4 regions of the Cellulomonas palmilytica genome follow, and region 3 is predicted to be linked to each of the others. Evidence: riboswitches for the same ligand, from Rfam matches in the RefSeq annotation. Region 3 holds a riboswitch; each other region holds the start of a gene.
What was found. A riboswitch is a leader RNA that binds a small molecule or an ion and turns the genes downstream of it on or off. The one in region 3 is predicted to bind S-adenosylmethionine.

Region 1 (7,396 bases), 800 kb from region 3:
AACCGCGCCTCCAGGCGCGAGTAGCGCGCCATGGCCTTCTCGCGCTCGTCGTCGCTGCCGTCGGCCATGAGGTGCTCGGTCGCGCGCATGTTGCGCACGATCTCGTCGAGGCCGCGCGCCGACAGCACGCGATCCAGGGCGAGCACGTCGAGGTCGCCGGTCGCGGGGTCCTGCGGCAGGTAGCCGACCTCCCCGCGCGTGATCGTGCCGCTCGTCGGCTGGGACTGGCCCGCGAGCGTCTTGGTGAGCGTCGTCTTGCCGGCGCCGTTGCGGCCGACGAGACCGATACGGTCGCCCGCAGCGATGCGGAACGAGGTCTCGGCGAGCAGCTCGCGTGCGCCGATGCGCAGGCCGACGCCGTGGGCGGTGATCACGTGGTGGTTTCCTCCGGAAAGCCCGCACTCGTTCTGGGCGGGCGCACAAACGCCGACCATCCTAACGAGCACTAGCGTGACGACCGTCGTCCTTTCCCCCGCCCACCGGCGGGCACCCGGCAGCGCGTCCCGCAGCCGCCCGACGACGAGCACGAGCGCACGAGCGTGGACGACGACCCGTACCGACCCGCACGACGACGCACCGGAGCACACACCGACCCGAGGGGGCCACCCGTGACCGACGCACGCCAGAACGCCGCACCGCCCGGAGCACCGCACGCGACCGCCCCCAGAGGTGCGTCCGGAGGTGCGTCCGGAGGTGCGCCCGGAGGCGCGCCCGGGACCGTGCTCGCGGCCGAGGCCGCGGACCCGACGGCCGGCAACCCCGCCGCCGTCCTGGACGCCGCGCTGCCGGAGCCCGCCGAGCGGGCCACCCCCGTCACGACCGACGTCGCCCTCGTCGCGGTCTTCGCGGCGTTCATCACCGTGTGCGCGATCATCCCGGGCATCCCGACCGGCACAGGGGTGCCCGTCACGCTGCAGACGTTCGGCGTCGTCCTCGCGGGCCTCGTGCTCGGCTGGCGCCGCGGCGCGCTCGCGGTGCTCCTCTACCTCGCGGTGGGCCTCGCGGGCGTCCCGGTGTTCTCCGGCGGCACGGGCGGGCTCGCGGTGCTCGCGGGGCCGAGCGTCGGCTACCTGGTCGGCTTCCCGCTCGCGGCCGCGCTCGCCGGCCTGCTCGCGGGCGCCGCGCGCAAGGCGACGGGCGCCGCGCGCTACCTCGTCCTCGTGGCGAGCGGCCTGACGGCCACCGCGCTGACGATCCACCCGCTCGGCATCGCGGGCATCGTCGCGCGCACCGACCTCACGGCCGGCGAGGCGTTCGCGGCGGGCTCGGTGTTCTTCCCGGGCGACACCGTCAAGAACCTCCTGGCGGCCGCGGTCGCGCTCGCGGTGTTCGCGAGCTACCCCGACCTGCTGCGCCGGCGCCGCTGATGATCGAGCTGAGCGAGGCGCTCGTCACGGCTTGGACCCCCGACCCGTCGGGCGGCCCGGACACCGTGACGCGCCTGCTCGGCCCGGTCACCCTGCGGCTCACCGAGCGCCGCGTCGCGGTCGTCGGCGCGAACGGCTCGGGCAAGTCGACGCTCGCGCGCCTGCTCAACGGGCTCGTGCTGCCGTCGTCCGGGACCGTGCGCGTCGACGGCCTCGACACGCGGTCCGACGGCCCCGCCGTCCGGCGGCGGGTCGGGTTCGTGTTCACCGACCCCGACGCGCAGATCGTCATGCCCACGCCCGTCGAGGACGTCGCGCTGTCGCTGCGGCGCACCGTGCCCGACGCGGGAGAGCGCGACGCGCGGGCGCGTGCGGCGCTCGCGCGCGTCGGGCTCGCAGACCGCGCCGACCTGCCCGTGCACGCGCTGTCCGGCGGCCAGCGCCAGCTCCTCGCGCTCACCTCCGTGCTCGCGACCGACCCGGACGTCCTGGTGTGCGACGAGCCGACGACGCTGCTCGACCTGCGCTGGCGGTCCGCGGTCGACGACCTGCTCGCGAGCCTGCCGCAGCAGGTCGTCGTCGTGACGCACGACCTCGACGCTGCGCTGCGGGCCGACCGCGTGCTCGTCGTCGACGACGGCCGCGTCGTGCACGACGGCGAGCCCGCCGCGGCCGTCACCGCGTACCGGGAGCTCATGGCGGGCCCGCGCCTGCCTGCGACGGAGGGCCGGTGACGCGCGCCGGCGCACCCCTGCGCCCCGCGTGGACCGGCCCGCTCGGGCTGCACCAGCCGGGCACCTCGGTGCTGCACCGCGCCCCGGCGCTCGCCAAGCTCGCCGCGCTCGCCGTGGCGGGCGTCGTCGTCCTCGTGGTCCGCGGGCCGGCGTCCGCGCTCGTCGCGCTCGCCGTCGCGCTCGCGTGCCACGTCGTCGCGGGGCTCTCCTGGCACCGCACGCGCGCCGGGCTCGCACGTGTCGGGGTCGTCGCGCTGCTCGTCGGCGGGTACCAGACCTGGTCACGCGGGTGGGAGTCGGGCGTCGAGACCGCGGCCGACCTCGTCGCGCTCGTGCTGCTCGCCACGGTCGTCACCGCCACCACGCGCGCCGACGACCTGCTCGACGCGCTGCGCCGGGCCGCCGCTCCCCTGCGCCACGTGGGCCTCGCGCCGGAGACCGTCGCGCTCGCGGTGAGCCTCATGCTGCGCTCGGTCCCGCTGCTCCTGCAGGCCGCGGGCGAGTCCCGCGACGCCGCGCGTGCCCGCGGGCTCGAGCGTTCGCCGCGAGCGGTCGTCGTGCCCGCGGCCGTGCGGATCGTCGGGCACGCGCGCGCCACGGGCGAGGCTCTCGCCGCGCGCGGCCTGGGCGAGGGATGAACGCGCCGGACGTCACCGACAGGCTGAATCACGCCGGGCTGAATCGCGTTGCGCGCGTGCGCGGACTACCGTCCCGGATGTGACGTTCCAGGAGGGTGGCAACTTCGGCGGCGGGCGCGTGCAGTCGCGCCGCTCGGCGGGCGGCAAGGGTATGGCGATCGGCGGCGGCGTCGGCGGGCTCGGCCTGCTCGTGATCCTCGCGATCACGCTGCTGTCGGGCGGCAACGTCGACCCGGGCGCACTGCTCGGCGGAGGCGGCGAGCCCGGCGACGACGGCACGATCGGCGCGTGCACCGCCGAGCAGGCGAACACCGACCGCGCGTGCCGCCTGTCCGCGACGCTCGACTCGCTCGACACGTACTGGGCACCCACGCTCCGCAAGGCCGACGCGACCATCCCCGAGGCCGTCGAGTTCACGTCCGCCGTGAGCACCGCGTGCGGGAACGCGTCCTCGTCGTCCGGGCCGTTCTACTGCCCCGGCGACCAGAGCATCTACCTCGACCTCGGCTTCTTCGACCTGCTGACCAGCCAGTTCGGCGCACAGGGCGGCCCGCTGGCGGAGATGTACGTGTACGCGCACGAGTACGGCCACCACATCCAGAACGTCACGGGCGTGTTCGACTCCTCCGACCGGCGCGGTTCCGGCGCGGAGTCGGACTCCGTGCGTGTCGAGCTGCAGGCCGACTGCTACGCGGGCATGTGGGCGGGCACCGCCGCGACGACGAAGGACCCGGACACCGGCGTCACCTACCTCAAGCCCATCACCGCCGACGAGCTCGCGCAGGCCATCGACGCGGCCGAGGCCGTCGGCGACGACCACATCCAGCAGCAGTCCGGCGGCGGCGTGAACCCCGACTCCTGGACGCACGGCTCGAGCGAGCAGCGCCAGCGCTGGTTCACCACCGGCTACCAGCAGCGCGACCTCGCGGCGTGCGACACCTTCGCCGCCACCGACCTGTGACGCCGCCTGTGACGCGGCCTGTGACACCGCGTGTGACACCATCTGTCACGCCTGTGACTCTCGCGTCCGGCAGACTCCGGGCATGAGCACCGACGACAGCTCCGCCCGCGTGGGCGTCTACATCGACTTCGACAACATCGTCATCTCCCGGTACGACCAGGTGCACCGCCGCGGCGCGTTCCAGTCCGACGACGCGCGCCGCCACCGACCCGACGGCGACGGCGAGGTCGCCACGAGGCTGCGCGCCGCGCGGGTCGACGTGGACGCGATCATCGACTACGCGTCGTCGTTCGGCCGCGTCGTCGTCAGCCGCGCGTACGCCGACTGGTCGCAGCCCGTGAACGCCGGCTACCACCAGCAGCTCATCGACCGCGCGGTCGACCTCACGCAGCTGTTCCCCGTCGGCCCGCGCATGAAGAACGGCGCGGACATCCGGCTCGCGGTCGACGTCATCGAGGACCTGTTCCGCCTCGAGGACCTCACGCACGTCGTGATCATCGCGGGCGACTCCGACTACATCGCGCTCGCGCAGCGCGCCAAGCGCCTCGGCCGCACCGTCATCGGCGTGGGCGTCGCGGGCTCGACGAGCCGCTCCCTGATGTCCGCGTGCGACGAGTACGCGGACTACGACGCGATCCTCGACACGAGCGCACCGCCCGAGGACGACGAGCCCGACGAGCCGGCCACCGCCGCACCCGAGCCCTCCCCCGCGGCCGACACGTCCGACGAACGCGCCGCGCAGCCCGCGCCGAACGGCGACCGCGCCGCGCAGCGCCGCGCCACGCAGCTGCTCATGCGCGCCATGCGCCTCATCCACGCGAAGAAGGACGACGAGCCCTGGCTCTCGTACGGCGAGGTCAAGAGCCAGATGATGCGCCTCGACCCGGCGTTCGCCGAGCGCCCGCTGGGGTTCACGTCGTTCAGCGACTTCATCGCCTCGCGCTCGAGCATCGTCGAGATCGCCAAGGAGACCTCGAAGCACCAGCAGCGCGTGCGCCTGCGCCCCAGCTACCGCTGACGGCGGCGGGGACGGCGGTGCGCGCCCGCAGAGGGTCGCACCGCCGTCCCTCGCTTGGGGTCAGGTGTGGGGCGGCCGCCTCATGCCCGGGAGCCGGACCGAGTCAGCCGCGTGCGGACCACCCGTCCCGCCGCCGCTCCCAGCGCGACGGGGGCGCGCCCGACCGCCGTGAGCCCCTGGACCGCCTCGCGCGTGGCGCGTTCCAGGTCCGCCCGCGCCCGCGCCGCACGGACCTCGTCCTGGTGCGCGCACAGGGCGCGGGCGAGCCCCCGGACGTCCGCGAGCACGTCCGCGCGCGCGGCGTGGTCCTCGGGAGCCAGGACGCGCAGCCACGCGGCGAACCGGCGCACCCGCACCGGCGCGGACTCGTCCAGCAGCTCGTGCCGGCGCAGGTCCTCCCGCGCGACGGCGCGGACGGTGCGCCCGTCACCGTCGCCCGTGTCGATGTCGACGAGCGGGACGCCGAGCGCCACGGCCCGGTCGAACACCTCGACCAGCCGCCGCGTGCGCACCCCGTACGCGGCCCGGACCGGCGCCCACGCCTCGTCGTACGGGTCCGTCCTCCCGGCGACCTGCAGGACCCCGCCGCCGGCCGGCCGGCCCGCACGCGACCGCGCGGTCCCGGCACGGCGCGCGACCTCGGACTCGAGCCACGTGCAGTCGTCGCACAGCGTCTTGGTGACCTTGAGCAGCGACTGTCCCCAGTCGCCGACGAGGCACGCGGTGCACAGCTCCCCGCGGGTGATGACGGTGACCCCGGTGCGCGCGGCCTGCGCGAGGGTCGCGGGGTCGGGGCGCAGCTCGACGAGACCGTCGGCGCGCAGGTACGTCTCGGACATGGGTGTACTCCCTTCGCACTTCCCGGCGGCGGTCGCCGTCGGGCCGGTCTTCCCCCGGGGCACCGTGCGCGAGGTTGCGCGGTTGCCGGACCAGCACGCGGAGGGCGTGTCGCTGGTCACTCTTGACCTGCCGAGACGCTAACGCGGGCGGGCTCGCCCGAGCAAGGAGCGTCACACGAACGGATGCGGTGGACGACGAGTCCGCCGTCCACCGCCTGTGCGCGAGGTGTGTCAGATGTTGAAGCCGAGCGCCCGCATCTGCTCGCGGCCGTCGTCCGTGATCTTCTCCGGGCCCCACGGCGGCATCCACACCCAGTTGATGCGGAAGCCGTCGACGATGCCGTCGAGCGCCTGCGCGGACTGGTCCTCGATGACGTCCGTCAGCGGGCAGGCCGCCGAGGTGAGCGTCATGTCGATGACGGCGGTGTTCTGCTCGAGCGCGATGCCGTACACGAGGCCGAGGTCCACGACGTTGATCCCGAGCTCGGGGTCGATCACGTCGCGCATCGCCTCCTCGACGTCGGCGACGGTCGTCGGGGAGCCCGTGGTGGGGCTGGTCATGCGTCCTCCCGGGAGCCGGTCTTGATGAGTGCGTCGTTCAGGGCGACCCAGCCGAGCAGGGCGCACTTCACGCGTGCGGAGTACTTGCCGACGCCCGTGAAGGCGGCGGCGTCGCCGAGCGCCTCCTCGGCGTCGTCGTCGTCGAGCCCCTGGCCCTTGGACTGCATGAGGTCACGGAACGACGCGGCGAGGGTGTCGACGGTCGTGAGCGGCTGGTCGAGGACCAGGTCGTGCAGGACGGAGACCGAGGCCTGCGAGATCGAGCACCCCTGGCCCTCCCAGCGCAGCCCGCGGACCACACCGGAGTCGTCGACGTCGACCTGCAGCGTCACCTCGTCGCCGCACGTGGGGTTCACCTGGTGCGACTGCGCCGAGTGGGCGCCCGAGACCGCGTCGCCCAGCCCCCGCCCGTGCGGGAACTTCGCGTGGTCCAGGATCACCTGCTGGTACAGCTGCTCCATCGAGCTGCTCATGTGCGACCTCTCCGCCGTCAGTCCGTCAGTCCGAAGAACGCGCGGACCCCCGCGAGTGCTTCCCGGAACACGGCGATCTCCTCGTCGGTCGTGTACACCGCGGCGGTGGCGCGCGCCGTGGCGGCCACGCCGAACCTGCGGTGCAGGGGCTGCGCGCAGTGGTGCCCGACGCGCACCGCGACGCCCGCGTCGTCGAGCACCTGGCCGACGTCGTGCGCGTGCACGCCGTCCACGACGAACGACACGGCCGCGAGGCGGTCGCGCGTGTCGGTCGGGCCGACGACCCGCACGCCCGGTACGGACGCCACCGCGTCGAGCAGGAGGCCCGCGAGGTGGTGCTCGTGCGCCGCGACGGCCTCCATGCCCAGGTCGGACAGGTAGGTCGCGGCCGCGCCCATCGCGACGGCCTGCGACACCATCTGCGTCCCGGCCTCGAAGCGCTGCGGCGGCGGCGCGTACGTCGTCTCCGTCATGGTGACGACCTCGACCATCGAGCCGCCCGTGGTCACGGGCGGGAGCGCCTCGAGCAGCTCGCGCCGCCCGTACAGCGCGCCGACGCCCGTGGGGGCGAGCATCTTGTGGCCCGAGAACGCGGCGAAGTCGACGCCGAGCTCGTGCAGGTCGACCGGCAGGTGCGGCACCGACTGGCACGCGTCGAGCACGGTGAGCGCGCCGACCTCGCGGGCCCGGGAGACGAACGCGGGCACGTCGGTGATCGCGCCGGTCACGTTGGACGCGTGCGTGAACGCCAGGACGCGCGTGCGGTCCGTCACGACGCTCGCGAGCTCGTCGGTGCGCAGCCGCC
Region 2 (7,396 bases), 770 kb from region 3:
CGCACCGGCCGGTGCCCGAGCGACCACAGCGCACGGTCCGCGGCGGACGCGGTCGACCCGGTCTTCGTCTCGACCACCGCGAGCCCGTCCAGCACGGCGCTGCGCGTGCCGTCGTCCCAGCGCAGGCCGGTGTCGATGGTCACGCGGCTCGCCGTGCCGGGCAGCAGGAGCGTCGTGCGCAGGTAGCGCGTGACCAGCACGGGCCGCAGCACGAGGTCGTCGAGGTCCCGCCCGCTGCCCGCGAGCACGCCCGTGCGGTCGAGCACCGTCGAGACGTACCAGCGGCCGGGCGCGACCGAGAGGCGGTCCCGCAGCTCGTAGGGCAGCCGGTCCTTGACCGTCGCGCCGCGCGGGCCGCGCGTCTTGACCTCCAGCCAGCACTGCGCCGAGTCGAGGTAGCTGCGCGTGCGGACCTTGAACCGGCGGCGGCGTCGGGTGGCCGCGAGCCGGTACGCCAGCAGGTCGGGCGTGTCGAAGTACACCGACTCGTAGTCGAACAGCCGCGTGGTGCCGATCTCGAGCACCTGCGCCGTGTCGGCCAGGTGCACGACGAGGGGGTCGACCTGACCGACGGGGAGCAGGTACTTGCGGTCGACGCGCGTCTGGAGCTCGGCGGCCGCGATCAGCTCCTCGAGGCTGACCGGGGCGAGCCGCCGCAGCAGGTCGTCGACCGTCGCCGTCACCCGGAGACCTCCCACGGCGCGATGCCGGCGTGCGCCGGTTCGCGGCGGGGTGCGGCCGCGCGGCGCCGCGGCGAGGCCGGTGTCTCGTACCGCACGTCGACCCAGGTGGTGTCGTTGACGAGGTCGAGGCGCTGCACGGACACGGCGTGCACGCGCGCGCCGAGCAGCTGCTCGAGCCGCCCGACGAGCGCGACGCGGTCGGCGATCGCGCCGTCGAGCACGAGCTCCTGGCGTGCGTAGCGGCGCAGCAGGCGCGGGTGGTCCCCGACGACGACGGCCGTGAGGATCAGCGCCATGAGCGCGGGCGCCTGCCACCACGGGTCGAGCCGCAGCGCGCCGAGGATGCCGAGCGCGAGCGCCGCGAAGTAGTAGGCCACCTCGCTCTGGTCGATCTCCGCGGAGCGCAGGCGGATGATCGACAGCACGCCGAACAGCCCGAGCCCGACGCCCGCGCCGATCCCGCCGTCGTTCATCGAGGACGCCACGGCCAGCACGCCCACGTTGAGGCCGACGAACGCGGCGACGAGGTCACGGCGACGGTGCCGGTGGAAGTAGACGCCGGCGAGGGCGGACACGGCCAGCAGGTCGACGGCGATGAGCACGAGCTGAGTCATGGAAACGCTTGCCCCCCGGAAGTAGCGTTCGCGCCCGCGCGGGCTGGAGACCGACCGGCGGACGCACGGTGAACGCGGGCTGAACACTTCGGACCTTCGACCGGGGTTTCCCTTTCGGTCCATCCGCTAAACGATTCCGGGTATGAGGCCGAAACTTGCGGGCGGTTGCCGGCGAAGTTCCCTTCACGGGTGAAGTACGCGACGGATCGTGGACATGGGGTGGTCACGACGAGCGGGCCATGGTTAGCCTGTCCGCCATGTTCTCGGTCCGGGTGTGTTGTCGCTGAGCTGACGCTCGCGCGCGCCCGCGGCCCGACGGCCCTCGTCGCGCATCCCCGTCCGACCCGAGGACCTCCTCCCGTGGCTCAGCCCCTCGCGCACGTGCGCACCCCCTCCGTCACGTCCCCCGACCTCACGTCCTCCGCCGCGACCGTCGCGCTCGCGGCACCCGCCCCGCGGCACGTCACCGAGTTCGTCATCGACGATGCGACGCTCGTCCCCACGACCCTCGCGCTCGCAGCCGCCCGCGCGGACGTCATCCGGGTCCGCCACGGCGCCGGCCTGCCGACGCACGCGTCGGTCCGCGCGCTCGTCGCGATGCTCGACGACGAGGTCGCGGCCGTCGGCCGCTCGCGCGACGACGTCACGGTCGTGCTCGAGGTCGAGACCGTCGTCGCCGACGACGAGGACGACGCGGCTCGTCGACGCGGCCACCTGGCCTACTCCGCGGCGTTCAGCCACCTCGCGTGGCAGGCGGACGCGACGATGCTCGTCGCTGCGCCGGGCACGGTCGTCGACGAGGCCGCCGAGCTCGCCCGCCGCACGGGCGTCGACCGCGTCGAGCTCGTGCTCGTCGGCCGCTCCCGTCGCCACGCGCCGACGATCGCCCGCACGCTGGCCCGCACCCTCCCCGCCCACCCCTGACGACCCCGCCCTTCCTCCGGCTCCGACCGGCCAGACCCGGAGCAACCCCGGGGTCGACAGTGGGTCCCGACGACCCCGTCGTTGCTCTTGGTATCGCTCGTCAGAGCCGGAGCAACCACGGGGTCGGCCGACAAGACGCACGGCGACCCCGTCGTTGCTCCGGCTTCGGACGGTCTGAGCCGGAGCAACCCCGGGGTCGTCGGGTGGTGCGGGGCGCGGGGCGCGGGGCGCGGGGCGGTCAGCGGAGGGTGGCGAGGGCCTGGTCCAGGTCCTCGCGCAGGTCGTCGACGTCCTCCAGGCCGACCGAGAAGCGGACCGTGGCCTCGCCGATGCCGACCTTCGCGCGACCCTCGGGGCCGAGCTTGCGGTGCGTCGTCGTGGCGGGGTGCGTGACGATCGACTTCGCGTCGCCCAGGTTGTTGGAGATGTCGATGATGCGCAGCGCGTCGAGCACGCCGAACGTCGTCTTCTTCGCGAGCTCGGGCGTCGCGCCGTCGGGCGTGCGGAGCGTGAACGTCACGACCGTCCCGCCGCCGGTCTGCTGCCGCAGCGCGAGGTCGTGCTGCGGGTGCGACTCGAGGAACGGGTAGCGCACGGACTCGACCGCCGGGTGGGACTCGAGCCAGCGCGCGAGCGTGAGCGCGGACGCGGCCTGGTGCCGCACGCGGATCGACAGCGTCTCGAGGCCCTTGAGCAGCACCCACGCGTTGAACGGCGACAGCGACGGCCCGGTGTTGCGGACGAGCGTCTGGACGGGTCCGTTGACGAAGTCCGACGAGCCGAGGATCGCGCCGCCGAGCACACGGCCCTGCCCGTCGATGTGCTTGGTCGCGGAGTACACGACCACGTCCGCGCCCAGGTCGAGCGGTCGGGAGAACACGGGCGTCGCGAATACGTTGTCGACGACGACGACCGCGCCGGCGGCGTGCGCGAGGCGCGAGACGGCCTCGATGTCGACGAGGTCCTGCATCGGGTTGGACGGCGTCTCGAAGAACACGACGTCGGCCGGGGTCGCGAGCGCCTCCTCCCACTGGGAGAGCACGTGGCCGTCGACGTAGTCGGTGCGCACGCCCCACCGGGCGAGGATCTCGTCGAAGATCACGACGCTCGACCCGAACAGCGCGCGCGCCGCGACGATGCGCGACCCGGACCCGACGAGCGCGGCGAGCGCCGTGAACACCGCGCTCATGCCGGTGGCCGTGGCGTAGCAGGCCTCGGCCCCGTCGAGCAGCCGCAGGCGCTCCTCGAACGTCGAGACGGTCGGGTTGTTGTAGCGCGAGTACAGGAACCGGTCGACCTCGCCCGCGAACGCGGCCTCGGCCTGGCCCGCGGAGTCGTACGTGAAGCCCTGGGTGAGGAACAGGGCCTCGCCGAACTCGCCGAACTGCGAGCGGACCTGACCGCCGCGCACCGCGAGCGTGTCGGGGCGCAGCGTCGAGCGCTCGACGCGCCGGGAGTCCCAGTCGCCGGGGCCCGGGACGTGCGCGCTCACGCCTGCCGCCAGGGCAGACCCTCGGCGCGCCAGCCCCAGTGGCCGCGCTGCCCGTCGGGTCCGACGTCGCCCTCGAACCCGCGCAGCACGTTGTAGGCGGGGCCGTAGCCGGCAGCGGTCGCGGCCTGTGCGGCGGCCACGGAGCGGACGCCCGAGCGGCACAGGAACACCACGGGCCGGCCGTCGCCGGGCTGCAGCCCGGTGGCCGCGAGCTCGTCGAGGAACGTGGGGTTGGGCCCGGCGGGGGTCAGCCACTGGACGAACGCGGCGCGGTCGTCGGCGTCGGCGGCGTCCGGGACGCCGATCTGCTGCCACTCGGCCTCGGTGCGCACGTCGACGAGCAGCGCGCGCTCGTCGGACGTCACGAGGTCCCAGGCCTCCTGCGGGGTGAGGTCGCCTGCGTAGGGTTCGGCCATGTCGCTCCTCCATCGGTCCTGGCGGTAGCACCCTCGGCCAGGCGCGGGGCCTGCGGGTTGCTGCGGCGTCGTCGAGCCAGATCTCTCGGCCGCTCTGGATGGTGCGAGGAGACTAACGCCGGTCCGCCGCAGGTATCCACCTCGTGGACACACCGTCCCGTGTGACGAGACGGACGCGCGTCTGCGTTGACAGCCGCTCGTCCGGCTCGTCACCCTTTCGGTCAGGTCATGAGTGCCAGCGCGAAGCCCCGGCTCGCTGGCCGGCAACCCTCCTCCGCGGTGGGGTGCCCCGGGTGACGACCAGGCCGTGCACCGACCGGTGACGGCAAGCGCGGGACGCCCGACCCCGGAGTCCCCGGACCCACGGAGGTACCCCCGTGACCGCTCTGGCCGAGACGACGTCCTGTCCGACGACGGGTGCGACGACCCCGACGACGACCCCGGCGGGCGCCGTGGAGCCCCTGCTGCCGGTGGTCGGCGCCAGCACCACGGTGCCGCTCGTCGACGGCACGCAGCGCGTCTACGCGAACCTCGACTACGCGGCGAGCGCCCCGGCGCTGCAGGCCGTGGCCGACCGGGTCGCGGAGGTGCTGCCGCTGTACGCGTCGGTGCACCGCGGCGCGGGGTACCTCTCGCAGGTGTCGACCGCGCTGTACGAGTCCGCGCGGCAGACGATCGCGCGGTTCGTCGACGCGCGCGAGGACGACGTCGCGATCATCACGCGCAACACCACCGACTCGCTCAACCTGCTCGCGGGCGTCGTGCCCGCCGGCGAGCGCGTCCTGGTGCTCGACCTCGAGCACCACGCGAACCTGCTGCCGTGGCTGCGCTCGTCCGACCCGCAGGGCCGTCGCACGACGATCCTGCCGATCGCCGAGACGGTCGCGGCGACGCTCGAGTCGCTGCGCACCGAGCTCGCCGCGCGGCCGTACGCGCTGGTCACGGTCTCGGGGGCGTCCAACGTCACGGGCGAGGCGCTGCCCGTCGAGCAGGTCGTCGAGATCGCGCACGCCGCGGGGGCGCGCGTCGCGGTCGACGGGGCCCAGCTGGTCCCGCACCGCGGCTTCTCGCTCGCGCGCTCGGGCGCCGACTACGTCGTGTTCTCCGGCCACAAGATCTACGCGCCGTTCGGCGCGGGCGCGCTCGTCGGCCGCCGCGACTGGCTCGACACGGGCACGCCGTACCTCGCAGGGGGAGGTGCGGTGCGCGACGTGCGGACCGATCGGACGGTGTGGCAGCCGGCCCCGGCGCGCCACGAGGCCGGGTCGCCCAACGTCATCGGCGCGATCGCGCTCGCCCAGGCGTGCGACGCGCTCGCGGCGCTGCCCGACGGCGCGCTCGTCGCGCACGAGCAGGCGCTGCGCTCGCGGCTCGTCGCGGGTCTCGAGCAGGTGCCGGGCGTGCGGGTCGCGAGCATCTGGCCGGACTCGGCCGAGCCGGTGGGCGTCGTGACGTTCACCGTCGAGGGCCACGACCCAGGCCTCGTCGCGGCGTACCTCGCCGCGGAGCACGGCATCGGTGTGCGCGACGGTCGGTTCTGCGCGCACCCGCTGCTCACGCGCCTGGGGGCGAGCAACGGCGCGATCCGCGCGTCGGTGGGTGTCGGGACGCCGAGCGAGGCGGTCGACCGGCTCGTCGCCGCGCTGCACGCCTACGTCACGGACGGGCCGCGCTCGCGGTACGCGATCGAGGACGGCTGCTGGGCGGTCGTCGACGACACGCGTCCGCTGCTCGCGGTGCACGGCCTGGACCACCTGGCCGCGACCGCCGCGGCCGCGTGCGGCCCCGCGCTGGACTGAGCAGCCGGGGTCAGGGCGCCAGGACGCGCGCGGCGCGCGTGAGCATGCTGCGCACGACGTGCGGGTGCAGCGCGCGCACGGGCAGGAAGTAGAGCCGGCCGCGCCGGTTGTGGACGCGCACGTTCGTCGTGACCGCGACGAGGCCCGCCCGCGCGTCGACCGCGACGCCGCACCGGAAGTCGAGGTGCCGGTCGTCGGCGACGACGAGCGCCTCGCCCCCGTGCTCGTCGGCGACCACCTCGTCGACCGCGAACGTGGCCCGCGGTGCGGGCCGGACCCCGATCAGCGGGACGAGGAGCTGGCGCAGCCCGAGCGCGGCGAGCACCCAGCGCGGCATGGTGCGCGGCGAGAACGTCGTCGTGGCCCAGGTGCGCGGGTCCGTCGTGGCGCCGTCGGGCAGGCGGACGATCGTCGTGTCCGCGTAGTCGGGCGGGAAGTCGCGCATCGCGAGCGACCAGCGCGTGCGCGTCGTCGTGCCCGTCGTGGTGCCCATCGCCGTGCCCATCGTGGTGCCCCCTCACCTCGTGGCAGCCGTTCCGTACGGTGCCGTACGGAACATGACCGTACGGTAGCGTACGGATCATGGTCAAGGCCTCGACGACGAAGCAGGCGTGGCTCGACGCGGCCTACGACACGTTCCGGCGCGACGGCCTCGCCGCCGTGCGCGTCGAGCCGCTCGCGCGCTCGCTCGGCGCGACCAAGGGCTCCTTCTACTGGCACTTCGCCGACCGCGCCGAGCTCGTCGCCGCCGTCGTCGCGCGGTGGGAGGACGAGCACACCGACGCCGTGATCGCGCTCGCGCAGACCGGCGGCGATGCCCGCGCGCGCCTCGAGGCGCTGTTCGCCGCGGTCGCCCGCCTGCGCCGTGAGTCCGCGCGGCTCTACGTCGAGGCCGCCGTCGAGGGGGTCGGCGACGTGGTGGCGCGTGTGTCGCAGCGGCGCGTCGACTACCTCGCCGACCTGCTCGTCGAGCTCGGCCACGACCCCGACGAGGCCCGCCGCCGCTCGCTCGTCGCGCTCGCCTCCGTCGTCGGGCTGGGCCAGCTCGCGGCCGTCGGCGTCCGCCCCGACGACCCCGACGCGTTCACCAGGTCGGCGCTGGCGATGACGCTCTCCTGACCGCCACCCGGCGTGGGCGTCAGCGCACGCGCAGACCCAGGTGCTCGGCGAGCGCCGGCGCGAGCTCGACCAGCTGCTCGGACGTGATCGTCGAGCCGGCGAGCCCCGCCACGCCGTCGAGGTGCTGCAGGTCCCGCACGCCGCGCAGGTCCGCATCGGTCAGCGACGCGCCCGTCACGTCGAGCCGCCGCACGCGGCAGTCCTCCAGCACGAGCCGCTTCGCGCGCACCCGGGCCAGGTCGAGCTCGTCGACCACGACCCCCGACAGCCGCACCTCCTCGAGCGTCGCGTCGCGCAGGTTGAGGTAGTCGATCTTCCCGCCGACGAGATGCAGGCGCGTCCACCGCGA
Region 3 (7,396 bases):
CGACCACGACCGGACGCCCCTGCGGGCCACGCGGGACGATGAGCGGCCCCACGACGCTGAACGGCGCGCGCACGCCGTCCGGCACGTCGCGCGTCGCGGGGCTCGCGGTCGCGCCCGAGCCGCCCGACGTCACGTCGACCTTGTGCAGGCGCTCACGGTCGACGAAGCGCCCCGTCGCGGTGTCCCGGACGACCGCGTCGTCCTCCCACGAGTCCCACAACGCCGCGAGCGTGCGCGCGACGTCGGCGGTCTCGTCGCGCAGGTCGTCGCCGGCGGCGACGGGACGGTCGAGCGCCGCCCGCGCCCCGGGCACGTCGCCCGAGCCGACGAGCCAGCCCGCCCGGCCACGGCTCGCGTGGTCGAGCGACGCGAGCTGGCTCGCGACGTGGAACGGCTCGGTCACGCCCGGGTGCACGAGCGGCACGAGGCCGATGCGTGACGTCACGGGCGCGACGAACGCGGCGCGCGTCACGGCGTCGACGCGCAGCGCGGGACCCGCCGGGGCGGGCGTCAGGCTGTCGTCGAACGTCACGAACGTGACGCCGGCGTCCTGCGCGGCGGCCACGGCACGGCGCAGGCGCTCCGGCCCGACGTCGTCGGACCCCGCCGTGTCGCTCCAGGCGGTGCGCGTCAGGGGCGGCGTGTCGACGAGGTGCGCGCCCGGGTGGGCGCCGCGGCCGTCCAGCTCGACCGCGAGGTGCAGCGCGCTCATCGGTCGGTCCCCGCGGCGACGGCGTCGACCGCGTCGCCGAACCGCGCGACGAACTCGCGCAGCGTCGCGACGTCGCGGTCGCCGTACGCCAGGCGCACGCGGTCGGTGAACTCAGGGCGACCGCTCGAGGAGAAGAAGTCGCCCCGCTGGTACGTGGCACCGCGCTCGGCGGACGCCTCCGCGAGCCGCGCCGGGTCCAGGCCCGGCAGCGTGATCCGCGGCCACAGGAAGAACCCGCCCTCGGGGTCCTCGACCTCCACGAGCTCGCCGAGCCGCTCGCGCAGCGCACCGGCGAGGACGTCGGCGCGCTCGCGGTACAGCGCACGGGCGCGCTCGAGCGTGCGGTCGAACCACGTGTCGTCGTGCGTCAGCAGGTCGATCACGAGGCGCTGCTCGAGCGTCGACGTGTGCGAGTCCTGCCGGTTGCGCACGCGCACGAACGCCTCGACCAGCTCGGGCGCCGCGACCACCCAGCCGAGCCGCAGGCCGGGCCCGAGCGTCTTGGAGAACGTGTTGACGTGCACCACGCGGTCGGACTCGGACAGCACGCGCTGGTCGGCGTCCGTGCCGCGGAACCGCAGCTCGCGGTACGGGTTGTCCGCGAGCACGACGAACCCGTACCGCTCGGCGAGCTCGACGAGCCGCACGCGCTGCTCGCTCGGCAGCGTGCCCTGGCTCGGGTTGTGGAAGTCCGGCACGGTGTAGACCGCCGCCGGACGACCGCCGCCGCGCAGGTGGTGCTCGAGCTCGTCGACGTCGAGCCCGTGCGGGCCGACCGAGATCGGCACGGCGCGGCCGGCGGACAGCTCGAGCGCGCGCAGGAACAGCGGGAACACGGGGTTGTCGACGGCGACGGGCGCGCCGCGCTCGATGAGCGCGAGGACCGACAGCGACAGGCCGTGGAACCCGCCGTTCGTGACGATCACGCGCTCGGGTGCGACACCCTCGCGCGCGGCGATCCAGGCGCGGAGCTCGTCGAGACCCGCGGACTGCGAGTACTGGAACGCGCCCGCGCCCGCGCGCTCGTCGGACAGCACGCGCTGCGCGGACGCGAGGAGCTCGCTCACGGGCAGCGCGGAGTCGTCGGGGATGCCGCCCAGCAGCTCGATGTCGCCGGGGCGACGACGGCGCAGGCTCGCGTCGCCGAACCCGCGGGGACGGCTCAACGCGGCGGTGAACGTGGTGAGGGACGCGCCGACCGAGGTCGCGGCCGGGTCGAGGACTGTCGTCATGGCGTCGTGGCGCCTTCCTGGGGGACATCGGTTGCGCGCCCGCTGGTGCGGGTGCGCCAGGTCGTGCTCGGGAGCACCCCACCGGTGTCTGGGGGTTGCTGTTCCGCCTGCCGAGCCAGACGGCGGAACTCGGGACCGGCCGCAGAAGTTAGGTGGCGGGCAGGCCCGGGTCAACGGTTGAGGGCGGTCGTCTCACGGGCTGCCCCCGTCGGTGCGCCGACCCCGAGCCGGTCGCGCAGCGTCCCGCCGTGCGGGCGGTCCGGCCGCACGCCCGCGGCGCGCAGCAGCGGCACGACGTCGCGCGTGAACCGTCGCAGGCCCGCGGGCATCACGGCCGGTCCGACGACGAACCCGTCGGCGGCGTCCGCCTCGAACCAGGCGAGCAGCTCGTCGGCGACGTCCTGCGGGCTCCCGACGACGAGCAGGTGGCCGCGCGTGGCCTCCGCGACGCGCGCGAGCTCCCTGACCGTCAGGCGCTCGCGGACCGCGCGCTCGTGCAGCTGGCGCGCCCGGCTGCGGTGCCCCTCGGTCTGCGCCGGTGCGGCGTCGAGCAGCGCGTCCGCGGGCAGCGCGGAGGTGTCCCACCCCAGCAGCGCGGACAGCCGGCGGCGCGCACGCTCGTCGTCGATCGCCTCGTCGAGCCGCGCGCGCACCTCGCGGGCCTGCGCGCGCGTCGATGCGACGATCGCGACGACGCCCGGCATGACGAGCACGCCGTCCGGGTCGCGTCCCGCGTCCGCGACGCGGTGTTTGACCTCGCGGTAGAACTTCCGCGCGTCGGGCAGGTGGTCCTGGCTCGTGAACACGACGTCCGCGTGGTCGGCCGCCAGCGCGCGCCCCGCCTCGGACGCGCCCGCCTGGAACAGCACGGGGCGGCCCTGCGGCGAACGCGACGACGGCAGCACCGTGCGGACGTCGAACGACGGGCCGGCGTGCTCGACGCGGCGCACGCGCGCGGGGTCGACGTACCGGCCGGCGCGCCGGTCGCGGACGACGGCGTCTCGCTCCCACGCGTCCCACAGCGCGCACGCGACCTCGAGCGCCTCACGGGCGCGGGCGTACCGGTCCGCGTGCGGCGGCAGCGGCTCGCCGCCCGCCGCGGCGGACGCGAGCGCCTGGAACGACGTCACGACGTTCCAGCCGGCCCGGCCCTCGGACAGGTGGTCGAGGCTCGCGAGCCGTCGGGCCAGGTGGTACGGGTCCTCGAACGTCGTCGAGAAGCTCCCGACGAGCCCGATGTCCCGCGTCGTCGCGGCGAGCGCGGCCAGCAGCGCCGTCGGCTCGAGGCGCGGGACGAGGTCGGCGCGCACCTCGTGCGGGCGCTGCGGGTCGGCCTGCTCACCGAGCACGTCGGTGACGAGCAGGAAGTCGAGCCCCGCGTCCTGCGCCGCGCGCGCCGCGGCGACGTGCTGCGCGAGCGACTCGCTGTCGGTCGCCTGCGTGCTCACGCGCCACGCACCCGCGTGCTGGCCCGTCACGGTGTGGTACGTGCCCAGTCGCATCCAGCGCTCCACCGCGGCCCCCTTCGTCGTCGGTGCCCGGAAGTGTGCGGCGCGGCCGGCACGCCGGCACGGCTCCCACCGGACTTCCCGTCATGTGAGACGCGACGGCCCGGTCGTTGACCCACCTCCCGGGACGGACGAACCTCGCGCCCCACGAGCCCCGCCGTCTGTCCCGGCAGGCGGGGCGGGCGGCCGCGACGAGAGCGGCTCGCGCCCGGGTCGATCCGCAGCAGCGCCCGCACCCGCGGGCGGCGGGAGAAGGAGCGCACCGTGTCCGTCGACGTCGTCGTGGAACAGCCCACCGCCCAGCCCGCACCCGACGACGCCGCACCCCTCGACGAGCTGCGGCACGCGCGGTACGGCGGCGCCGCGGCGCCGCACGGCCCGCTCGTCGACTCCGCGGTCGTGCGCCGACAGCTCGCGCACCGCTCCGTGCGCCGGTACCTGCCCGACGACGTGCCCGACGAGGTCGTCGCGACGCTCGTCGCCGCGGCGCAGTCCGCCGCGACCAGCTCGAACCTGCAGCTGTGGAGCGTCGTCGCGGTCCGTGACCCGCAGCGCCGGGCCCGGCTCGCGCACCTCGCGGGCGACCAGGAGCACGTCGTCCAGGCGCCCGTGCTGCTCGTGTGGCTCGTCGACCTGGGGCGCGCGCACGTCGTCGCCGACCGGCACGGCGCGCCCACCGAGGCGGCCGAGTTCCTCGAGTCGACCGTCGTCGGGTTCGTCGACGCCGCGCTCGCGGCCCAGAACGCGACCCTCGCCGCGGAGTCGCTCGGCCTCGGCACCGTGTACATCGGCGCGCTGCGCAACCGGCCCGAGGACGTGGCCGAGGTGCTCGGGCTGCCCGCGCACGTGTTCCCGGCGTTCGGGCTCGTCGTCGGGCACCCCGACCCGAGCGAGCAGGCGGGCGTCAAGCCGCGGCTCCCGCAGGAGGCCGTGCTGCACCACGAGACGTACGACCTGGCGCACCAGCTCGACGCCGTGGCCGCCTACGAGGACCGGATCGGCGAGTACTACCGCGCGCAGGGGCTGCGGCACTCGTGGACCGAGCGGCTCCTCGCGCGGTTCGCGAGCCCGCGCGCGCTCAACGGGCGGGAGCGGCTCGCGCAGGCGCTGCGGCAGGCGGGCCTCGGGCTGCGGTGACCTCGGCTGCGACCTCCCCGGCGACCTCCCTGACGACCGCCCCGACGACCTCCCCGACGACCGCCGCGGGACCCCCGCGGTCGGCGCCCGCGTGGCGCGCGACCGAGACGCGCGTGACGCTCGTGTGCCTCGCGGTCGGCTTCGCGACGCTCACCGACCAGGCCGTCGTCACCGTCGCGGTGCCGTCGCTGCGCGCGTCCCTCGAGGCCTCGACCGGGCAGGTCCAGTGGCTCGTCGCCGCGTACTCCCTGGGGTTCGCGCTCGCGCTCGTCCCCGCCGGCCGGCTCGGCGACGTGCGCGGGCGACGCGGGCTGCTCGTCGGCGGCGTCGCGGTGTTCTCGCTGCTGAGCGTCGCGGCCGCGACCGCGACGACCGCCGACGTGGCGGTCGCGTGCCGGTTCCTGCAGGGCGTCGCCGCCGGGGTCGCCAACCCCCAGGTGCTCGGGCTCCTGCAGGACCACTTCACGGGCGCGCGCCGCACGCGCGCGCTCGGCGCTTACGTGAGCGTCGCGGCCCTCGCGGGGATCCTCGCGCCGCTCGTCGGCGGGCTCGTGCTCGAGGCCGCCGGGGGAGCGGCCCCGTGGCGCTGGGTCGTCCTGCTCAACGTGCCGTTCGGCCTCGCGGCCGCGCTGCTCGGCCGCCGCTGGCTGCCGCGCGTCGCGCGTCCCGGGCGGCGCCCCGACGTCGACCCGGTGGGCGTCGCGCTGCTCGGTCTGACCGTGCTCGCGCTGCTCGTGCCGGCGGTCGCCGTGACCGGCGGCACCAGCACCCCGGGCTGGACGTGGGGAGCCCCCGTGCTCGCGGGCGCCGCGCTCGTCGTCTGGGAGCGGCACCACGCCCGCCGCGGCGGGCTGCCCCTCCTGCTGCCGGCGCTGCTCGCGTCCCGGTCGTTCGTGCTCGGCACCGCGGTCGCCACGCTCGTGTTCGGTGCGTCGCTCGGCTCGACGCTCGTGCTCGTCCTGCACCTGCAGGAAGGGCTCGGCATGCCCGCGTGGCGGGCGGGGCTCGTCGGGACACCCGGCGCGGTCGTCGGGGCCGTGGTCTCGACCGTCGCGTGGCGCGTCGCGGGACGGTTCGGGCGACGCGCCGTGACCGTCGCGCTCCTGCTCGTCGCCGGGTCGACGGCCGCGTCCGCCGCGCTCGTCGCGGGCGCTCCCGCGCACCTCGTCGTGCCCGGGCTCGTCGCCGTGCAGGTGGTCGGGGGAGTGGGGACCGGGCTGGTGCACGCCCCCAACCAGGCGTTCACGCTCGAGGCCGTCCCACCCGACGCCGCCGGGCTTGCCGCGGGCTTCTTGCAGGTCCTGCAGCGCGTCAGCGCGGTGCTCGCGCTCGCGCTGCTGGGCGGTGTCGTCGTCTCCGGGTCGGATCCCACCGCCGGGCCCGGGGCGGACGGGCGCGCCGCCGCGACGGGACTCGTCGTGTGCGCCGCCATGACCGCGCTGTCCGCGCTCGCCTCCGCGGTCGACTCGCGCGCACGTCGTCGTGCCGGCCGCCTCGTCGTGCTCGAGCCCGCAGGACCCGCCACAGAACCCGCCACCGACCTCACCACAGAACCCACCACGGAACCCACCACAGGACCCACGACCGAGAACAGCCGGGGCCGCCAGGTCCCGGTGCCGCACTGAAGGAGGCACCATGACCGACCAGGCCACCACGCCCTCGACCGCACCCGCCGTCGACCTCTCGCTCGAGGACGCGGGCGCGCTCGCGCCGCTCGTCGCGCCACAGACCGCCGCGCAGCGCCTCGCCGAGGGCGCCGTGCTCGTCGACGTCCGCTCGGACGCGGGGCGCGCCACGACCGGCAGCATCCCGGGCGCGCACGTGGTCGACCGGTACCGCGTGGACGAGACGTTCGACCTCGCCGCCGCGGCCCGGCTCGAGCCCGTCGTGTCGCTCGACACGCCGATCGTCGTCGTGTGCGGCTCGGTCCGCGGCTCGGGACCCGTCGCCGCCGCCCTGCGCGCCAAGGGGTACACCGACGTCGTGCACGTCGAGGGCGGCGCGCCCGCGTGGGCCGAGGCGGGCCTGCCCGTCGAGCGCGCGACCGGGACCGCCTGACCTCCCGCGGGCGGGGTCCCACGCCGTGTGCGGACCCCCGCTCGCGGCCGGGGACGTGCGACAATCGTCACCGCTCGTCTCCCGGGGGGAGGCGATGGTCAGAGCACCACCACTCGAGCACCGGAGGACTGCCGTGCACGCCGCCTTGATCGCCGCCGCTGGGGAAGCCGCCGAGAAGACGAACGAGCTGCCGTTCCCGCCGGTCGTCTTCGGCGTCGGTGCGTTCGTGGGGCTCGTCGCCGCGCTGCTGTTCACCTACGCCTTCCGTCTCGTCGGCACGCGCCACTGATCGCGTGCACGTACGCCCGGTGACGCGACTGGGGGTGATGGGCGGGACGTTCGACCCCGTCCACCACGGACACCTGGTCGCGGCGAGCGAGGTCGCCGCGAGGTTCGGCCTCGACGAGGTCGTGTTCGTGCCCACCGGCACGCCCTCGTTCAAGCAGGACCAGGACGTCACGCCCGCCGAGCACCGCTACCTGATGACCGTGATCGCCACGGCCTCCAACCCGAGGTTCACGGTCAGCCGCGTCGACATCGACCGCGGCGGTGTGACGTTCACCGTGGACACCCTGCGCGACCTCAAGGCGGCTCGGCCCGATGCCGAGTTGTTCTTCATCACCGGTGCCGACGCCGTCGCGCAGATCCTGACGTGGAAGGATGCGCAGGAGCTGTTCTCGATGGCGCAGTTCGTGGCCGTCACACGTCCGGGGCACACGCTCTCGGTCGAGGGACTGCCGGTGGACCGG
Region 4 (7,396 bases), 730 kb from region 3:
AAGGCCGGTACGGTCAGGGTCCGGCTCCTGCGGAGCTGCGATGCGGGCCAGCTCGTCGGCTACTACGCCGTATGCCCGACGGAGGTGCTGCGTGAGGAGCTCGCGCTCTCGTCGAAGGTGCGGGCGGCCTCGTCGCGAGTGCCGGGGTTCATGCTCGCGAAGCTGGCGATCTCGGCCGAGGTCCAGGGCCGTGGCCTCGGCCGGGACCTCCTGGTCGACGCGCTCGAGCACATCTGCGAGGCATCCGACCTCGTGGGTGGCCGTATCGTCGTGGTCGATCCGGTCGACGACCGCGCGGCGAACTTCTACGCAAGGTACGGCTTCTCGTCCATCGTCGGGTCCACGCGGATGTACCTGCTCGTCCCGGACGCGAAGGCCTCCCTCGGCCTCGCGTGACGGCCCTCTCGCAGCAGACCCGGCCTGCCCTGACGCACGCGTGGACCCCCGGACCGGTGCGGGCCGGGGGTCCCCGTGCGTGTGGCCAGGTGGGTGGCCGACGTCAGATCGCGGAGTGCTCGCCGATCCGGTGGTAGGTCCGGTCGTGGTAGACGAGCGGCGACGAGGCCTCGAGCCCGGTGCGGTGCGCCGTCTCGGGCTCGACCCGCGCGGACGACGAGATCGCCTCGACCGAGACGAGGTAGCTCGACCCGACCGGCGTGCGCTGCACGACGCGCCCGCGCACCCAGGACAGCGCGCCGTCGATCACGGGCTCACCCGTCTCGAGCGCGGTCCAGCCGCCGGCCGCGAACCGGTCGATGCCGCTCGTCGCGAACCGGGCGGACACGTCGTCCTGGTGGTCGGCGAGGAAGCTGAGCGCGAGCGTGGTCGCGCGCGAGACCGCGGGCCACGAGGACGACGACGACGCGAGCGAGAACGCGAGCAGCGGCGGCTCGGCGGACACCGAGATCACGGACGTCGCGGTGAACCCGACAGGTCGGCCGTCGGGGTCGCGCAGCGTCACGACGACGACGCCCGCGGGGTGCCCGCGGAACACGGCCTTGTACTCGTCGGGCGACAGGCGCGTCTCCGGCGCGGCCCCGGTGCGGGGGCGGGCGATGGGCTCGGCAGTCATCGGGCTGCCTCCGCGAGGTCGAGGTCCGCGGCCGACTGCCCGACCGGCTGCCCGACCGCGCGGCGCAGCGCGTCACCGCCGCGCGCGAGCCACGCGTCCACGGCGCGGTCGAGGCCGGCCGGGTCGGCCAGGTCGGCCTCGGTGACCGTGAGGGCGCGGGTCGGGACGACCGCGCCGAGCTCGACGAGTACCGGCCGCAGGTGCACCTCGCCGACGAGCGCGTGCGCCGGGTTGCCGGACACGACGAGCGGCACGACGACGACGCCCGCGAGCCCGTCGGGCCCGTACAGGTCGAGGAAGGACTTCAGGAGGCCCGTGTAGGAGGCCTTGTAGACCGGCGTCGCGATCACCGCGACGTCGGAGTCCGCCAGCGCGCCGAGCGCGGCGTCGACCCGGGGTCGCTGCCCGGCGAACAGCTCGCCGGCGACGGCGGCCAGGTCGACCGTGGTGGTGACCGTCCCGCCGACGTGGGCGGCGACGGCCTGGGCCGCGGTCCGGGCGGCCTGCAGGGTGCGCGATCCCTCGCGCGGGTTGCCCGCGACCACCACGACGGTGGGCTCGGGGCGGGATGCTGGTGCGTCGGTGCTCATGGTCCCTCGCAATCGTTCCGTCACGTTTGCCGGCCCGTGGGCCGACCAGGTCGTCCCCCGGAGCACCCCGCGCGTGACCGGGGTTGCCGACCAGCGAGCCGGGGCTTGGCGCTGGTTCTCGTGACCTGGGGAGGGGTATAGCAGCGCTCGCAGAAATGGATACTGGATCAGTCGGAAATCTCGTCAGATGGACGCCGGACAGGCCGTCAGGCCGGCCCGGGCGGCAGGTTGACGAACTGGAACTGCCACTGCGCGGGCCGGTCGCGCGGGACCATCACGGTCGTCGCGCCCGCGTCCCACGTCGACGGCACCAGGAACATCGCGTCGGGTCCCTGCACCAGCAGCCGCAGCCCGCGGTGCCGCCACCGCGGGGCACCCGAGCCGGCGCACTCCTCGTCGACGACCGGGCCCGCACCGGGGTCGTCGCGGGCGCACAGGTCCTCCACCCCGACCGCCGGGTTCGTCAGGCGCAGCGGCGTCGTGGTGTCCAGCACGACCAGCGGCAGCTCGTCGAGGTCCCGCGCGGTCCGCTGCGCGAACCCGATGCCCGCCCACCCGGCCGTCACCGACACGACCCACAGCACGGCCGCGACGACGAGCGCCCACAGCCCCGCAGCGACGCCCACCGGGCGCGACGGCACGTGCCGCAGCGCACCGGCCGTCAGCGCGGCTCCCACTGCGATCACCGACGCCGCGATCACCTGCAGCCACACCCAGTCCTGCAACCACGCGTACGCGAGCAGCAGCACCACACCGCCCGTGAGCACCGCGGCCCCCGCGCCGACCGCGAGCCGCGCACCCCGCGCCACGCGCTCGGCCCCGGCGGTCGTCGCCCGCAGCGCCCGCGCTCGCGCGTCCACGCGCGCGTTCAGCGACGCGACGCCGACGAACGCGGTGGTCAGCACCACGAGCGGCACCGCGAGCGAGCGCGGCGAGCGCATGACGATCTCGCGCGGCGAGAGCCCCACGGTGTCCACGTCGAGCCCGAAGTACCAGAGCTCGGAGCGCGTGAACACGTAGCCGTAGTAGAAGAGGAAGCCGGACACGAGCGTCACGGGCGCGACGAGCTGCGTGACGAGCGTGGCCCACGGCGGGAGCCCCCGGCGCGGCGGGGTGTCGGACGACGCTGAGGACGCCGGCGACGTCACGGCACGGCCTCCGGCTCCACGGTGGGTGTCGGCCCGGTCGGCGGGTCGACCGCGAACGAGGTCGGGGTCTCGACGGGGCGGTCGTCGTCCGGGACGACCGGCACGGGCCCCGCGGGTGCCGCCTCGGCCATCGCCGCCGCGGCCGAGCGGCACGCCTCCTCGCCGACGGCGGGCGTGCAGCGCAGCGCACCGGACGCCGACAGGTGCGCGGTCACGTCCACGGCCGCCGGGTCGACGGGCTCCAGCACGACGAGGCAGCTCGGCGACCCACCCGCGAGCGGACCCGCCGAGCACCGCGGCGCGTCGAGCCCCGGGCACGGTCGGACGCTCTCGCGCCACGTCGCGTCGAACGTGAGATCCACCACGAACTCCATGCCCTCGGCGAGCGGCTCCGCCTGCCACACGAGCAGCCCGCAGGACGCCTCGCCGTCGAAGTCGAGCTGCCCGACGAGCGGCGCCGCGGTCACGATCACGACGACGTCGTCGGGCGGGTCCTGCGTCGGCTCGCCGCCGCGCGTCGTCGTCGTCCCGCCCGTCGTCCCGCCCGTCGAGGAGGTGCCCGACGCGGACGCCGTCGCGGTGCCGACCTGCGGTCCCACCTGGTCAGGAGGCCCCGCGCAGCCCAGCACGACGAGCAGGAGCGCGACCGCCGCGGCGCACGCGACGGCGAGCCACCGGGCGCGTGCGCGCACCGTCTCCGGAGTACCCCCGAGCGCCCTCGTGGCCGCCCCGCTCGTCGTCGTGCGCATGGCTGCTCCCCGCCGTCGCGACCGCTGCCCACCTAGCAGGTGGCCGCCCCTCGACCGGGTGATACGAGGGCCGCCCACCGACCCTCGGGCGTCCACGGGTCGGGAGTCCTCCTCCCGAAACGCGGACGGTGGCTAGCCTGAGGCGTCCTCACATCCAGGCCACGCGGAGCAGAGCGGAGCCGAAAGACATGCAGGTGCAGCTGGAGCGCGCCCTCGAGCAGGTGCTCGCGCGCAACGCCGGGGAGCACGAGTTCCACCAAGCCCTTCACGAGGTGTTCGACAGCCTCGGGCCGGTTCTCGAGCGTCACCCCGAGTACGTCGACGCCGCCGTCCTCGAGCGGTTGTGCGAACCCGAGCGGCAGATCATCTTCCGCGTCCCGTGGGTCGACGACAACGGGACCGTGCAGATCAACCGCGGTTTCCGCGTCGAGTTCAACTCCGCTCTCGGCCCGTACAAGGGCGGCCTGCGGTTCCACCCGTCGGTGTACCTCGGCATCGTGAAGTTCCTGGGCTTCGAGCAGGTCTTCAAGAACGCCCTCACGGGCATGCCGATCGGCGGCGGCAAGGGCGGGTCGGACTTCGACCCGCGCGGCAAGTCCGACGGCGAGGTCATGCGCTTCTGCCAGTCGTTCATGACCGAGCTGTACCGCCACATCGGCGAGTACACCGACGTCCCGGCCGGTGACATCGGCGTGGGCGGCCGCGAGATCGGCTACCTGTTCGGCCAGTACAAGCGCATCACCAACCGCTACGAGTCGGGCGTGCTCACGGGCAAGGGCCTGACCTGGGGCGGCTCGCTCGTCCGCAAGGAGGCCACCGGCTACGGCACGGTGCTCTTCGCGGAGAGCATGCTCAACACGATCGGCGAGTCCTTCGACGGGCAGCGCGTGGTCGTCTCGGGCGCGGGCAACGTCGCGCTGTACGCGATCGAGAAGGCCCAGCAGCTCGGCGCGCACGTCGTCGCGTGCTCGGACTCCTCGGGCTACGTCCTCGACGAGAACGGCATCGACCTCGACCTGCTGCGTCAGGTGCGCGAGGTCGAGCGCGGGCGCGTCTCGGTGTACGCCGAGCGCCGCGGCGCGGTGTACGTCCCGGGCCGCCGCGTGTGGGAGGTCGGGGCGCAGGTCGCGCTGCCGTGCGCCACGCAGAACGAGCTCGACGAGGACGACGCGCGCGCGCTCGTCGAGTCGGGTCTCAAGGTCGTCGCCGAGGGCGCGAACATGCCCACGACGCCCAAGGCGATCGCGCTGCTGACCGACGCCGAGGTGCTGTACGCGCCCGGCAAGGCCGCGAACGCCGGCGGTGTCGCGACGTCCGCGCTCGAGATGCAGCAGAACGCGTCGCGCGACTCGTGGACGTTCGAGCACACCGAGGCCCGCCTCGCGACGATCATGCGCGACATCCACGACCGCTGCCTGACCACGGCCGACGAGTACGGCGTGCCGGGCTCGTACGTCGCGGGCGCCAACATCGCGGGCTTCGTGCGCGTCGCGGACGCGATGCTCGCGCTCGGCCTGGTCTGAGGACGGCGGCTCCGGCTCGCTGCTGGACGCGACGCCCCGGCCGCCTCACGCGAGGCGACCGGGGCGTCGCCGCGAACGGGTGAAACCCGCCGCCCCGGCTGCAGCACGCGTCCTGGGCGGCCGCTGTCGTGCTCATGGGTGAGCACCGCACGTCCCTGCGCCGCGTCGTCGCGACCGGTGCCGTGCTCTCGGTCCTCGCGCTCCTCGCCGCGTGCGACGGCTCCGCGACCGGCTCGGTCGCCACGCCGGCCGTCGCCGCTCCGGCGGACGGCACGCCGTCCGTGACGTCCTCGCCGACAACCGCTTCGCCGACCGGGTCGCCGACCTCCGTATCGCCGACCTCCACTGCGACGACCTCGGCGCAGCCCCCAGGCACGGGCGGGCTCCTGGTGCGGACCGACTCGCAGGCGGCGGTCGCCTGGAGCCAGGCCACGGGCGAGGACAAGGACCTGCTCGCGACGATCGCGCAGACCCCGCAGGCGCTGTGGGTGGGCGACTGGGTCGGCGCGGACGAGGCCCGCGACCAGGTCGCGCGGCTGACGTCCGCCGCGGCCGACTCGGGCACCACGGCGGTGCTCGTCGTGTACGCGATCCCGGGCCGGGACTGCGGGCTGCACTCCGCGGGCGGTGTCGCGGCCGACGCGTACGCGGCCTGGGTCGCGACCGTCGCGGACGGGATCGTCGGCCGTCCGGTCGTCGTGCTGGAGCCGGATGCGCTGCCCCAGCTCGGCGCGTGCGACGGGCAGGGCGACCGCGGCGCGCTCCTCGCGGGGGCCGCGCGCACGCTCGACGAGGCCGGCGCGCGGGTCTACCTCGACGCCGGCCACTCCGGCTGGCTCCCCGCGGGCGAGGTCGTCTCGCGGATCCGCGCGGTCGGCACCGCGCACCTCGCCGGGTTCGCGCTCAACACGTCGAACTACCAGGCCACGGCCGACGAGCGCGCGTACGGTGAGGCGATCGCGGCTCAGCTCGAGGGCCTCGGGTTCGTCGTCGACACCTCGCGCAACGGCAACGGCTCGAACGGCGAGTGGTGCAACCCGCGCGGTCGCGCGTTGGGCGACGCACCGCGGCTGGTCGACGACGGCACGGCGCTCGACGCGCTGCTGTGGGTCAAGTCGCCCGGCGAGTCCGACGGCACGTGCAACGGCGGTCCCGCGGCCGGGCAGTGGTGGCAGGAGATCGCCCTGGAGCTCGCGCGCAACGCGCGCTGACGCGGAAATCCGGCGGACGGGCCGGGGGTCGCCGTCCTACCGTCGGCGGTATGTCCTCGTCGCAGCGATGGCGCGTGGTGCGCGCCGACAAGGGTGCGATCCTCGTCGTACCCGACGTCGGCGTACCCGCAGCGGCCCTCGCTGAGCACGAGCACGAGCCCGAGCACGAGCATGAGCACGTCGAACCGCTGCGCGCGGTGCTCGCGCGCGACGGGCTCGCGGAGTCCGACGAGGGCCGCGTGGTGCCCGCGGTCGGCGACTACGTCCTGCTCGACGACGAGGGCGGCGTCGCCCGCGTGCTCCCGCGCTCGTCCGCGCTCGTGCGTGACACCGCGAACCGCACGTCGCTGACCCAGGTGCTCGCGGCCAACGTGGACGTCGTGCTCGTCGTCGAGCACCTCGACCCGGACCCCGACCTCGGGCGGGTCGAGCGGCTCCTCACGCTCGCGTGGCGCTCGGGCGCGACGCCCGTCGTCGTGCTGACCAAGGCGGACCTGGTCCCCGACCCGCGGGGGATGGGGCACGACGTCGAGCGCGTCGCGATCGGCGTCGACGTGCACGTGGTGTCGGTGCCGGCCGACGAGGGGCTCGGGCCGGTGCGGGCGCTGCTGGCGCCGGGGACCACTGTCGTCGTGGTCGGACCCTCGGGCGCCGGGAAGTCGACGCTCGTCAACGCGCTCGCGGGCCGCGAGGCGATGGCGACCGGTGAGCGGCGCGCGGACGGCCGCGGCCGGCACACGACGACGCACCGCGAGCTCGTGCCGCTCGCGGGTGGTGCGGTCCTGATCGACACGCCGGGGCTGCGGGCCGTCGGCCTGGTGGCGGACGCCGAGGCGCTCGAGCACACGTTCGCGGACGTGGCCGAGCTCGCCGCCCGGTGCCGGTTCGCCGACTGCGCGCACCGGACCGAGCCGGGATGCGCGGTGCGCGCCGCGCTGGACGCGGGCGAGCTCGACGAGCGGCGGTTCGACAGCTGGCGCCGGCTCGAGCGCGAGGCGGCCTACCAGGAGCGACGCGCCGACGCGCGGCTCGCGGCGGCCGAGCGAGCCCGGTGGAAGAAGATCACGGCGGAGCACCGCCGAGGCCACCGCCCGGTGCCCCGC

Region 1: linked by a shared signal. The riboswitch ahead of F1D97_RS10675 (hypothetical protein) and the one ahead of F1D97_RS14245 (aminotransferase-like domain-containing protein) in region 3 are both predicted to bind S-adenosylmethionine.
Region 2: linked by a shared signal. The riboswitch ahead of F1D97_RS00450 (rhodanese-like domain-containing protein) and the one ahead of F1D97_RS14245 (aminotransferase-like domain-containing protein) in region 3 are both predicted to bind S-adenosylmethionine.
Region 4: linked by a shared signal. The riboswitch ahead of F1D97_RS00275 (NADPH-dependent FMN reductase) and the one ahead of F1D97_RS14245 (aminotransferase-like domain-containing protein) in region 3 are both predicted to bind S-adenosylmethionine.

Annotation. Positions count from the first base shown of each region.
Region 1 covers NZ_CP062221.1:2,345,333-2,352,728, reverse strand. Annotated here, with positions in the region: gene F1D97_RS10705 (ABC-F family ATP-binding cassette domain-containing protein) at 1-374, opposite strand, end outside; gene F1D97_RS10700 (biotin transporter BioY) at 720-1,367, shown strand; gene F1D97_RS10695 (energy-coupling factor ABC transporter ATP-binding protein) at 1,367-2,101, shown strand; gene F1D97_RS10690 (energy-coupling factor transporter transmembrane component T) at 2,098-2,739, shown strand; gene ypfJ (KPN_02809 family neutral zinc metallopeptidase) at 2,819-3,700, shown strand; gene F1D97_RS10680 (NYN domain-containing protein) at 3,783-4,718, shown strand; gene F1D97_RS10675 (hypothetical protein) at 4,799-5,557, opposite strand; SAM riboswitch class IV at 5,568-5,685, opposite strand; gene F1D97_RS10670 (metal-sulfur cluster assembly factor) at 5,789-6,118, opposite strand; gene sufU (Fe-S cluster assembly sulfur transfer protein SufU) at 6,115-6,591, opposite strand; gene F1D97_RS10660 (SufS family cysteine desulfurase) at 6,609-7,396, opposite strand, start outside.
Region 2 covers NZ_CP062221.1:77,796-85,191, reverse strand. Annotated here, with positions in the region: gene F1D97_RS00470 (polyphosphate polymerase domain-containing protein) at 1-683, opposite strand, end outside; gene F1D97_RS00465 (DUF4956 domain-containing protein) at 680-1,297, opposite strand; gene F1D97_RS00460 (hypothetical protein) at 1,658-2,221, shown strand; gene F1D97_RS00455 (O-succinylhomoserine sulfhydrylase) at 2,460-3,713, opposite strand; gene F1D97_RS00450 (rhodanese-like domain-containing protein) at 3,710-4,129, opposite strand; SAM riboswitch class I at 4,136-4,234, opposite strand; SAM riboswitch class IV at 4,354-4,467, shown strand; gene F1D97_RS00445 (aminotransferase class V-fold PLP-dependent enzyme) at 4,507-5,928, shown strand; gene F1D97_RS00440 (DUF2867 domain-containing protein) at 5,939-6,421, opposite strand; gene F1D97_RS00435 (TetR/AcrR family transcriptional regulator) at 6,511-7,047, shown strand; gene F1D97_RS00430 (pentapeptide repeat-containing protein) at 7,067-7,396, opposite strand, start outside.
Region 3 covers NZ_CP062221.1:3,140,340-3,147,735, reverse strand. Annotated here, with positions in the region: gene F1D97_RS14250 (LLM class flavin-dependent oxidoreductase) at 1-712, opposite strand, end outside; gene F1D97_RS14245 (aminotransferase-like domain-containing protein) at 709-1,944, opposite strand; SAM riboswitch class IV at 1,967-2,081, opposite strand; gene F1D97_RS14240 (NtaA/DmoA family FMN-dependent monooxygenase) at 2,115-3,458, opposite strand; gene F1D97_RS14235 (NADPH-dependent oxidoreductase) at 3,717-4,589, shown strand; gene F1D97_RS14230 (MFS transporter) at 4,586-6,214, shown strand; gene F1D97_RS14225 (rhodanese-like domain-containing protein) at 6,225-6,647, shown strand; gene F1D97_RS14220 (hypothetical protein) at 6,781-6,936, shown strand; gene nadD (nicotinate-nucleotide adenylyltransferase) at 6,974-7,396, shown strand, end outside.
Region 4 covers NZ_CP062221.1:36,791-44,186, reverse strand. Annotated here, with positions in the region: gene F1D97_RS00285 (GNAT family N-acetyltransferase) at 1-396, shown strand, start outside; gene F1D97_RS00280 (flavin reductase family protein) at 500-1,072, opposite strand; gene F1D97_RS00275 (NADPH-dependent FMN reductase) at 1,069-1,662, opposite strand; SAM riboswitch class IV at 1,680-1,788, opposite strand; gene F1D97_RS00270 (hypothetical protein) at 1,869-2,810, opposite strand; gene F1D97_RS00265 (hypothetical protein) at 2,807-3,502, opposite strand; gene gdhA (NADP-specific glutamate dehydrogenase) at 3,748-5,082, shown strand; gene F1D97_RS00255 (glycoside hydrolase family 6 protein) at 5,217-6,293, shown strand; gene rsgA (ribosome small subunit-dependent GTPase A) at 6,344-7,396, shown strand, end outside.